One region of the Staphylococcus pseudoxylosus genome, then DNA from elsewhere that is predicted to be linked to it. Evidence: riboswitches for the same ligand, from Rfam matches in the RefSeq annotation. Region 1 holds a riboswitch; the other holds the start of a gene.
The links. Region 1 has a riboswitch for FMN ahead of LG295_RS07225 (ECF transporter S component). Riboswitches for the same ligand answer to the same signal wherever they lie in the genome.

Region 1 (5,445 bases):
AAAGTTAAAAATCAAGATAAAGATAAAAATAATACACTTGTTGAAATTACAATTACAGAAGGTCGCAATCGTCAAGTTCGTCGCATGTTTGAACACTTTGGACACCAAGTATCTAAACTTCAACGTATTGAATTCGGACCATTAGACTTAAAAGGGTTGAATGCGGGCGAGGGCAGAGTTTTAACGCCTCATGAAGTTAAAACAATTCGCCACCTTGCAGAGCACGGTAAATAGATATTAATTTCGCTTCTTCTATGCTTATGAGAATTTTTTCACAAACTTTAAGGTCACAGTCACTTTTAAAGACAAACCTATGATATAATATTGTTGAATATGAAAGTAGCAGTGTGGGAGGTATATATGCATGTCAAACGAAATACTTATCGTAGACGATGAAGACAGAATCAGAAGATTATTAAAGTTATATCTTGAAAGAGAATCTTTTGAAATACACGAAGCAAGTGATGGTAATGAAGCATATAAAATGGCTGTAGATCATGATTATGCTTGTATTTTATTAGATTTAATGCTACCAGAAATGGATGGAATCACTGTAGCATCTCGATTAAGAGAACATAAAGAAACACCAATTATTATGTTAACTGCTAAAGGTGAAGAAACAAACAGGGTAGAAGGGTTTGAGTCTGGTGCTGATGATTATATCGTTAAACCATTTTCACCACGTGAGGTTGTGTTACGTGTCAAAGCATTATTAAGACGTACTCAAGTTGCATCTCCTGAACAAAGTGAGCCACATGCAAGAGATTTAATTGAATTTGATTACTTAGTTATAGATAATGATGCACACAGAGTGTTGGCTGATGGGAATCAAGTGAACTTGACACCTAAAGAATATGAGCTATTAATCTTCTTAGCCAAAACACCAAATAAAGTATTCGATAGAGAACAATTATTAAAAGAAGTCTGGCATTATGAGTTCTATGGCGACTTGCGTACAGTAGACACGCACGTTAAACGTTTAAGAGAAAAGTTAAATCGAGTATCAGAAGATGCTGCTCATATGATACAAACTGTATGGGGTGTAGGATATAAATTTGAAGTCAAATCAAATAATGAACCTACTTAATAGTGTAGTTGTAAAACTGTGGTTAACTATAATATTTATAGTAACTACAGTTTTAATTCTATTAAGTGCAGCTCTTATAACGTTTATACAGTCTTATTTCACTCAAGAAACAGAAGATTCTTTATTAAAAGACGCCAAAAGGATAAGCCAACTTGTTGAAAGTTCTGACGATAGAGCTACTGCTATCGAACATAGTCGTAAATTAATTGAAGGCCCTGTTGGTCTAATCATAATGAATGATAAACACAAAGATAACCAAGACAATGATGTTACAAAAAATGAAATGTTCAAGGAAATTAAAAATAACAAAGATTATGATCGCGTCTTTGATCACGGCAAACAAATTTCAGAACATGTAACAGTCAGCTTTAATGACAAACAACGAACATATGTATTAATTGGTTATCCAACGAAAAATATTGAAGCAGCAAATAGTCCGAATAGTAAATATAGTGGCGTGTTTATCTATCAAGACTTAAAGACAATAGAAGAAACCAATAATGTGATTACAGTAATTATCTTAATCATTGCTATCATCTTTTTAGCAATAACAACCGTATTTGCTTTCTTCTTATCGTCACGGATAACAAAGCCTCTACGTAATTTAAGGACGCAAGCTCTAAAAGTCTCTAAAGGTGATTATGCTCAAGTTGTACCAGTTAACTCAAAAGATGAAATTGGTGAATTATCACGTACATTTAATACAATGAGTTCTGAAATTCAACAGCATATTGATGCATTGTCATCCTCTAAAAATATTCGAGACAGTCTAATTAACTCCATGGTTGAAGGCGTTTTAGGATTTAATGACAAAAAAGAAATTATTATTTCTAATAAATTAGCCAATACCATTTTGCAAATGTTAGATGAATATGCGTTAGAAAAATTAGATGAACAAAATGAACTTACATTTAGCAGCAAAAAAACGCAATTTGAAGTTTATGAAATCAATACACGTTATTTTGTAATTATCACTAGCTATATAGAGCAAATACAGCCTGATGGGAGAAGTGGTATCGTAGCCATAATTCGTGATATGACAAACGAGCATAATATGGATCAAATGAAAAAAGATTTTATTGCAAACGTCTCTCATGAATTACGTACGCCTATATCCTTATTGCAAGGATACACTGAATCTATTGTTGATGGTATCGTAACTGAACCTGATGAAATTCATGAATCATTATCTATCGTTTTAGATGAAACTAAAAGATTGAATAGGTTGGTCAATGAATTATTAAATGTAGCGCGAATGGATGCTGAAGGTTTAACTGTAGATAAAGTTGTGCAACTAATTGATCCATTACTTAATAAAATGCAACAAAAGTATCAAAAGCATGCCAAAGATTTAGAATTAAATATGTGTTTAAACCCAGATACGCAACAACATTTGTGGTATTTTGATTCGGATAGAATTGAACAAGTGTTAACTAATTTAATAGATAATGCGTCTAGATATACTGAACCTGGGGATACAATCAACATAGAGGTAAGTGAAACTAATTCAGAACAAATACTATATATATCCGACACCGGCTCTGGTATCGCACCCGAACATTTACAACAAGTTTTTGATCGTTTTTACAAAGTAGATACTGCACGTAAGCGTGGCAAACAAGGAACTGGGTTAGGATTATTTATCTGCCGTATGATTATTGATTCTCATGGTGGTACTATTGATGTACAAAGCAAACTAGGGAAAGGGACTACTTTTATCATTTCCTTACCTAAACCAGAGATTGAAGATGACAATAGTTAAGTATCGTGACTAGATTAATGAAAAACTAAGTATAAGCATGATAATTTGAAATAATAAACATATATACAGTATATCCTTATATGCAATTCATTTATGTATAGAACTTAAAAACTGCCGACAAAGTTAAATGCTTTGTTGGCAGTTTTTATGCCAGTTTCATCCATTTTATTGACGTTGATAATATATTTTAAGCAAGTCTATTGTTTTTATCTGAGCAATAAGCTATGATAAATTTATAAAATTTAAGAAATTCATCTTCGGGGTAGGGTGTAATTCCCAACCGGCAGTAATTTAAGCCTGCGACCCATTAATCTAATTCATAGATTAATGGCTGATCTAGTGTAAATCTAGAGCCGACAGTATAGTCTGGATGGGAGAAGATGGAGGGTTTATTTGTTGTGCAATTATATCCTCCTATTCTAAGAAAGATGAATGGAAGGAGATAATTTGATATGCAACAACAAACAAAACGCCTCATTACGATTAGTATGTTGAGTGCAGTAGCATTTATTTTAATGTTTATAAAGTTCCCGATACCATTTTTACCACCATATTTAACTTTAGATTTTGGTGATGTACCAGCCTTGTTAGCAACATTTACTCTAGGTCCTGTAGCCGGACTTATTGTAGAATTTATTAAAAACTTACTCAATTTTCTATTCAATATTGGAGATCCAGTAGGTCCTGTAGCTAACTTTTTAGCGGCATCAAGCTTTTTATTAACAGCTTATTTCGTCACAAAACATAAAGGTGTCCTCAAATCTCAAATTATAGGACTTAGTGTGGCTACGTTAGTGATGACGATTGTTCTAAGTATACTAAACTACTTTGTTTTATTACCTTTATATGGCATGATTATGAACCTAACTGATGTAGTAGAAAATATTAAAATAGTTATTGTATCGGGCGTCATACCTTTTAATATTATTAAGGGTGTCGTCATCTCAATTGTCTTTATTCTTTTATATAATCGATTAAAAAACATTTTACCACGTTAAAATGATAGTATAACTTATCATCTAGAATGATAAACGCCCTTCATTTTTCACTGATCGAGTGAGAAATGAAGGGCGTTTATATTTTAAATATAAATATGTATATAAAGGTTACTTTAAGGAATTTATAGCTGAGATTGCAGTTATTTCAAAAGTGAATAGCCAGAATCCGATCATGTTTACAATATAAATTCATTGAAGTAATACAACTTTATAGAATAACTGGATACAAAAAATCCGAGACAGTTATTTGTGTCTCGGATTTAAATTCAATTATGTCTAAGTCATTAAATGAGGTTATTACAATAGTAGATAACCGCTTGTTTACGCTTAAATATAATGCATTTCTATTCAAATTTTAACGCGTCACCATCAAATGGTTCTTCTTCAATTTTAATAGAATCAGTAGGGCATCCGTCTATAGCATCTTCCATATCTTCATATAATTCTTCTGGTACCTCTGCAGTACCTTGGTTATCATCTAGTATTACATAAGCGATACCTTCGTCATCATAGTCATATATATCAGGGGCAGCGGCACCGCAAGCGCCACATGCTATGCATGTGTCCATATCAACAATTGTATATTTAGCCAATTTCTTCGCCTCCTTTGACAAAAATGCTACAATAATTACACAAATATTATTGTAATCACTGTTTATCATTTTTTCAAATGTTTTCGATTTATAAAAGTGAGGGAGCATCCATGTATAATTTAATTCATTTTGCATACACAAAGTCACATAATTACAAAACCGAAAAAAGTATATTTAATATTATCACAGGTAAAAAATCGCATCAAACCTTTTTTGATGCCTGTAGTCAACAACTCTTATCATTGTATCATAGTATGCCTAAACTAAAATATCCTTTATTCGAACAATATTCTAGTAATTCTAACATCAACGAACAACAAATTCAAAATATCATTAGCCACCCACGGCATACATATGACAGCTTATTAAACACTTTCAATGCACTACAATTGTTAACGCAAACGTTGTCTAATATCCAACATGACAATTATCAATTTGTACCTATTACACAACATAGAACAGTTCATCAAAAGGTTAAACACTTATATAAAAAAATTTCTGACGACCAATTAGAAAAATCATTTATAGCAGAACTCACGTTACTTTTTCAATCTTTAACTAACCATAATAATGACATATACATTCATTATTATTTGCAAGGTTTCGAAGAAAGTATGTATACAAGACAACAAGTTAGTTTAATAGAAGCAATATCGCAGGAAATGCTTTTTGAATTAGAAATGAGGGATTTAGTAACTTTAATGTATGAAATAGAGAATGAAGAAAAGTATCCATTATTACATAGCTTAATTATTCTTCCGACATTATTAAACAAAACTGAAAAAACTTATTTAGGAATACAAAATGGATTAAACTTCAAACAACTTGCTGCGCAACAAAATGTTAAACCTAATACAATCGACGATCATATTTTAGAATTATTTATCAAAGGATACATAACCGATTACGATAGTTATTTAAACCATGTAGAATACAAACCATTTATAACTTATTATATAGCTAATCGTAGTGAAAGACTACGTAGCTATAAGGACACTTTCTCTG
Region 2 (5,445 bases), 280 kb from region 1:
CTGGGCTTAATTCCGATTCGTTACTATTGATAATTCGTTCAACATATTTGAATAACATATCAGTTTCTATATGCACTGGATCACCAACACGTTTCTGATTTAAAATTGTTGATTTTCTTGTTTCTGGTATAAGATGAATATCAAACTCAGCTTCTTTTAATTGGAAAATAGTTAAACTCACACCATCTACAGTAATTGAACCTTGACTAACCATTTGTTTAATCAGTGATGTTGATGGTTTAATAGTAACGATTTTAGAGTTGTCTGATGCTTGTATACGTATGATTTTAGCAACTTCATCTACATGTCCTAAAACAAAGTGACCACCAAAACGACCTTGTCCACTCATAGCTCTTTCTAAATTCACTTCAGCAGATTGAGTTAATTGGTTTAAATATGTTTTATTCTCGGTACCTTTAATAACTTGAACTGAAAAACTTTGATGATCAAATTCCACCACCGTTAAACATGCTCCGTTAACACTGATTGAATCTCCGATATGCATATCTGATAAAATTGTTTGGCACTCAATCTTTAAGTTAACTACAGACTGTTGCGTTGATACTTTTTTTATAGTTCCAATTTCTTCAACAATTCCTGTAAACACCGACAATCACTTCTTTCGTAACTCTAATTTGATATTTTGCTCAAGCATTTGTGAATTTACAATTTCAAACTGTGGTGTTTCTGATAGATTAAAAATACTTTCACTTTGGAAAAATTGATAACTACCAGAACCACCTATCATTTTCGGGGCATAATATAATATTAGTTCGTTCGTAAATTTAGATTGAAGAAATTCAGAAGTCACTGCGGGCCCTGCCTCTACTAGCACACTTCCAATCCCTCTTTGATATAAATCTTTTAATATATTTTCAATTGAACAATTAGTTAATTCTATGATTTCTACATGTTCGATATTTGTTTTTAAATTTTTATTTTGAGTATAAATCCATATTGGTTCATTTCTTAACTGAAAAATATCTAAATTAAAATCAATTTCACCAGTTTTAGATAAGATGACTTTTATAGGATGCTTACCTTCTTCAATACGTGTAGTATATTGTGGATTATCTGCATGTATCGTGCCTTTACCTGTCAAGACTGCATCGTGTTTATGACGAAGCTGAAATACATCATTTTTTACTGCTTTATTAGTAATCCATTTACTTTCGCCTTTATCAGTAGCTTGTTTACCATCAAGACTACATGAGACTTTAACTGTAACTTCTGGAATGGATTCATTCTTAGCTATAAAGAAATCCCTATATAGTGATTCTGCCTCTGATTGAGGACGGAATATCACTTCGACACCAGCCTGTTCTAATATGTCATCACCTTCAGAGGGCAATGTTGTGTCTTTAACTGCATAGACAACCTTTTTAATACCCGCTTCAATGATTTTATTTACACATGGTGGCGTCGAACCATAATGCGTACACGGCTCTAGCGAAATATATATAGTTCCTCCTCGTGCATTATCTTGGGCCATATCTAAAGCTTGTACTTCAGCATGCTTGCCACCTTTTTGCAAATGGGCTCCCATGCCAACAATACGTCCATCATTTACTACTACAGATCCAACTGGTGGGTTTAAACCCGTCTGACCTTCTACCATTTTTGCTAATTGAATAGCGTAATTCAAATAATGACTCATTTTATCACCTCTAAAAAATAAAAAAACACCTGAACTTAACATTTCAGGTGTGGGATATATATTGATATAACATTTTTAGCAATAGTAAAATACACACTTATACATATTCAAATAAAAGCGTATGCTAAATAAACACTTAAAAAGTGCTATTTTCAAGTTATACTTCATTCTTTCTCCCATCCAGACTTTACTGTCGGCTCTAGAGTTTCACTAGATCAGCCACATTTGCTTCAACAAATGCAGGTCGCAGGCTTAATTTACTGCCGGTTGGGAATTTCACCCTGCCCCGAAAGAATATTTATGAAATTGTATTCGATGATTGAGTCAGGTAACTTTGAATAAGTTACAAAATAATGGTACTACACTTTTGAGAAAATGACAATTCTTATTACCTAAGTCGGCTTTATTTTTTTGCTATGCTTTACATTATTACAATTTAAAGCATAAACAAATTAATTAAAACCAAGAGATTAAGGCGCGAATACCAGAAAAAATAATAAAAAACTATAACTCAGTTAACTCACAACTTATTTAATTAATCTATCATTGTGTCATTTATCCCTAAATAGTAAACATCTTTATTTTGTACTTAACAAATGGTCAACCACATTAACAGCTTGTTTTACAATCATCATAACGCCGTTACGTGATTGATTAATTCCATTTGTCAATTGGCCGAGCGCATACATATGTTTTAGCGTGCCATAGCGAGGGCTGATAATTTGATTGGTTTCAGCAACAATTTGAATTCCACCAAGTGGATGCGCTTGTACAACCTGTCTGTTCTCGAGATTTAAGACGAGTTGGTCATCACCATCTAAATCTGCAAGTTGTGTCTTTGATCCTGTAGCATTAATTACAATATCAAACCGTTCTACTGACGCATCTTTATATTTAAAGTTGAACTTATTATTATCATATTGAACATCCTCTAAATCACGCTTAATTTTAATCGTGCCATGGTTAATGTGATCAATCAATAATCGTGCTGTTTGAGGCGGCATCGGGTTTGAATTCTCTTTTAATATAGGCTGATAATTAGTTAAAAATCTTTTTTGATCCTCTCTACTTAAACTATTCCAAATCCAATTTAAATTTTCTTTCGCTAATTCAAGTATACTTTGCAACTTCCCTAATTTATCAGCATGTTCTAAATCATAAGTTAAATCTTTAATTGGATCATCTTGGCTACGATGAACTAACGTTTCGACATCAATATGATGCAATGCACAATCTTTCAAGAATAACTTTATCGCCTCATCTAGAGGTACATTGCCAAAATGCTTGCGCTTTATCTCATTAAAATTTTCTGGAGTTACATATTGAAAGTCGATATCAGGCATCTCCCCTCTCACACTTGGCAATCGCCCTTTTCGACTAGCAACAGTAATGGGTAGTTTAGGATGATGTGCCGTTACATAACGAATGACATCTAAGCTTGCTAATCCTGTACCAATAATAGCGATATCCTCGAAATCTTGTACATCGTCTAATGTATTATAGGTCGGATATGGTGTTTTAATATAACCACGTATCCCCTTTAAGCCATATGGATCATGGTATGACAAAGTACCAATAGTCAAAAAGACGACCTCATACTGTTTACAATTTTCTGTTTCTTTAGAAGTACAAACACAATATGTCACATCTGTTTGCCCTATTTCTGACTCAATAAATACTTCATTAACTTCTTCTTTGATTGTATGTATATTGTCGTAATCATGGTTAAACTTCTGCAAATAATCTTTCATATAATGACCAAATATAAATCTTGGCAAGTATTCTGGATTCGAAAATTTAAATTTAGATTGCATTTCATACCATTCATAAAACTCTCTATGGTTATCTAAATTCAAAGACATTTGTGCTGCCGGTAGGTTGATCAATAATTCTACACTGTCATTTTGAAAAGGAATACCCTGACCCATATTTATAGGATTGTCATATACATCAATATGCATTTTAGAAAAAGAATCACTTTTCACTAATTCTTTTAAAAGCGTGACACCTGCAGTGCCCATTCCAATGATGGCAATTCTCATAGTACACTTCCTTACTAAGATTATTTGTCCTTATTATACCAATCCTTTAGTGTATATTACACATTAATGGTCTACTACTATTTTATCAAGCAGTGTTATAATGTTTTGCTAAGTGTGTTAATCTTAATATATTGCAATAATAGTTTTTTTAATATATATAAGGAGTTCAATAATGAAACATTTAAGAAGATTTTTATTTTTCATTTTAGCAAGTACCTTTTTACTATCTAGTTGCGATTTGCCAGGATTAGGCGGTGGCCAAGCAAAAAACACTGTTAAAATATCAGCTTTAGCTACTAGTGAATCACAAATTATGGCTTATATGTTAAAAGAACTAATTGAACATGATACAAAGGGTGAAACATCTGGCACTATCATCAACAATTTAGGATCTGCCACAATACAACACAATGCATTAATGAATGGCGACGCTGATATATCAAGTACTCGTTACACTGGCACAGATTTAGTTGGTGTACTTGAACAAGAACCTATTACAGATACAAGTAAAGCTATGGCGATTACTAAAAAATTATTTAACCAAAAGTTTAATCAAACATTTTTTAATTCTTATGGTTTCGAAAACACATTCGCATTTATGGTCACAAAAGAAACCGCAGAAAAATATAATCTACAAACTGTTTCAGATTTAAAAAAAATTAAAGATAAAGTCAATGTTGGAACAGATACAACTTGGATTAAACGTGGCGGGGATGGATACGCGCCTTTCCAAAAGCACTATGGCTTCGGTTTCAATTCACTTAAACCTATGCAAATCGGTCTTGTGTATGATGCGTTAAAAAATAATAAATTGGATGTGGCATTAGGCTATACAACAGATGGAAGAATAGCTGCATATGATTTAGTTGTTTTAAAAGATGACAAAAATTTCTTTCCACCATATGATGCCAGTGCAGTTGCTCCAAATAAGTTACTCAAAGAACATTCACAAATTAAAAAAGCAATCTCGAAACTTGATGATAAAATTAGTACAGAACAAATGCAAAAATTAAATTATGAAGCTGATGGTAAAGGAAAAGAACCAGCAGTTGTAGCTGAAACATTCTTAAAAAAACATAATTATTTTGATGAAAAGTAGATAAATATTAAAATGTTAATCAATCTCAATTAATTTAAACAATCTTAAGTAGGAAGTGACACTATGAAATTTATTTTTAAAGTATTTATCTCAACGCTTATGTTATTTATTCTTATTAGTCAAAAAAATAAAGCTAAATAAATTAGAGCATCCCTCATTTATAGTAATTATAAAATATTAAAAAGCCAAACGTCAGTTGACGCTTGGCTTTTTATTATAAATATTGAAACTGAAATTGAAAACTAGCTTTTCTAAATGACCAACCAACACCTATCCCCCTACAATTCCGAACAGTATTCTGTCCAAAACTACATAGTTATCTATTTACAAATCAATAAACTATGATAACAACTATAAAAAATAAAAAAACTGCCAACAAAGTTAACACTTCATTGACAGGATAAGCCATATGCTTGATACATGGCTATTTATTGCGTTTTATGCTTTTCATCATCTTTATAAACAAAGTATTTATAATACTTACCTTCTGTTTTCATATCATTATAGAAATTGGCCATTAAGCTTGCATTACTTTCAGCCCATTTAATGTCAGTAGCGTATTGATGTTCACCAGGATTTTTAGGATTCCATCTCATGCTATAAAGTGTGTTCTGGTCTTTATTTGATAAAAAGTGATCATGAATAAA

Region 2: it holds a riboswitch for FMN, as region 1 does, so the genes downstream of both, ribD (bifunctional diaminohydroxyphosphoribosylaminopyrimidine deaminase/5-amino-6-(5-phosphoribosylamino)uracil reductase RibD) here and LG295_RS07225 (ECF transporter S component) in region 1, are expected to answer to the same signal.

Annotation. Positions count from the first base shown of each region.
Region 1 covers NZ_CP085024.1:1,496,546-1,501,990, forward strand. The annotation lists gene LG295_RS07210 (pseudouridine synthase) at 1-234, shown strand, start outside; gene LG295_RS07215 (response regulator) at 365-1,087, shown strand; gene LG295_RS07220 (ATP-binding protein) at 1,074-2,849, shown strand; FMN riboswitch at 3,099-3,235, shown strand; gene LG295_RS07225 (ECF transporter S component) at 3,302-3,847, shown strand; gene LG295_RS07230 (ferredoxin) at 4,192-4,440, opposite strand; gene LG295_RS07235 (helix-turn-helix domain-containing protein) at 4,551-5,445, shown strand, end outside.
Region 2 covers NZ_CP085024.1:1,214,629-1,220,073, reverse strand. The annotation lists gene ribE (riboflavin synthase) at 1-607, opposite strand, end outside; gene ribD (bifunctional diaminohydroxyphosphoribosylaminopyrimidine deaminase/5-amino-6-(5-phosphoribosylamino)uracil reductase RibD) at 614-1,657, opposite strand; FMN riboswitch at 1,822-1,955, opposite strand; gene LG295_RS05890 (FAD/NAD(P)-binding protein) at 2,236-3,699, opposite strand; gene LG295_RS05885 (osmoprotectant ABC transporter substrate-binding protein) at 3,872-4,798, shown strand; gene LG295_RS05880 (N-acetylglucosaminidase) at 5,227-5,445, opposite strand, start outside.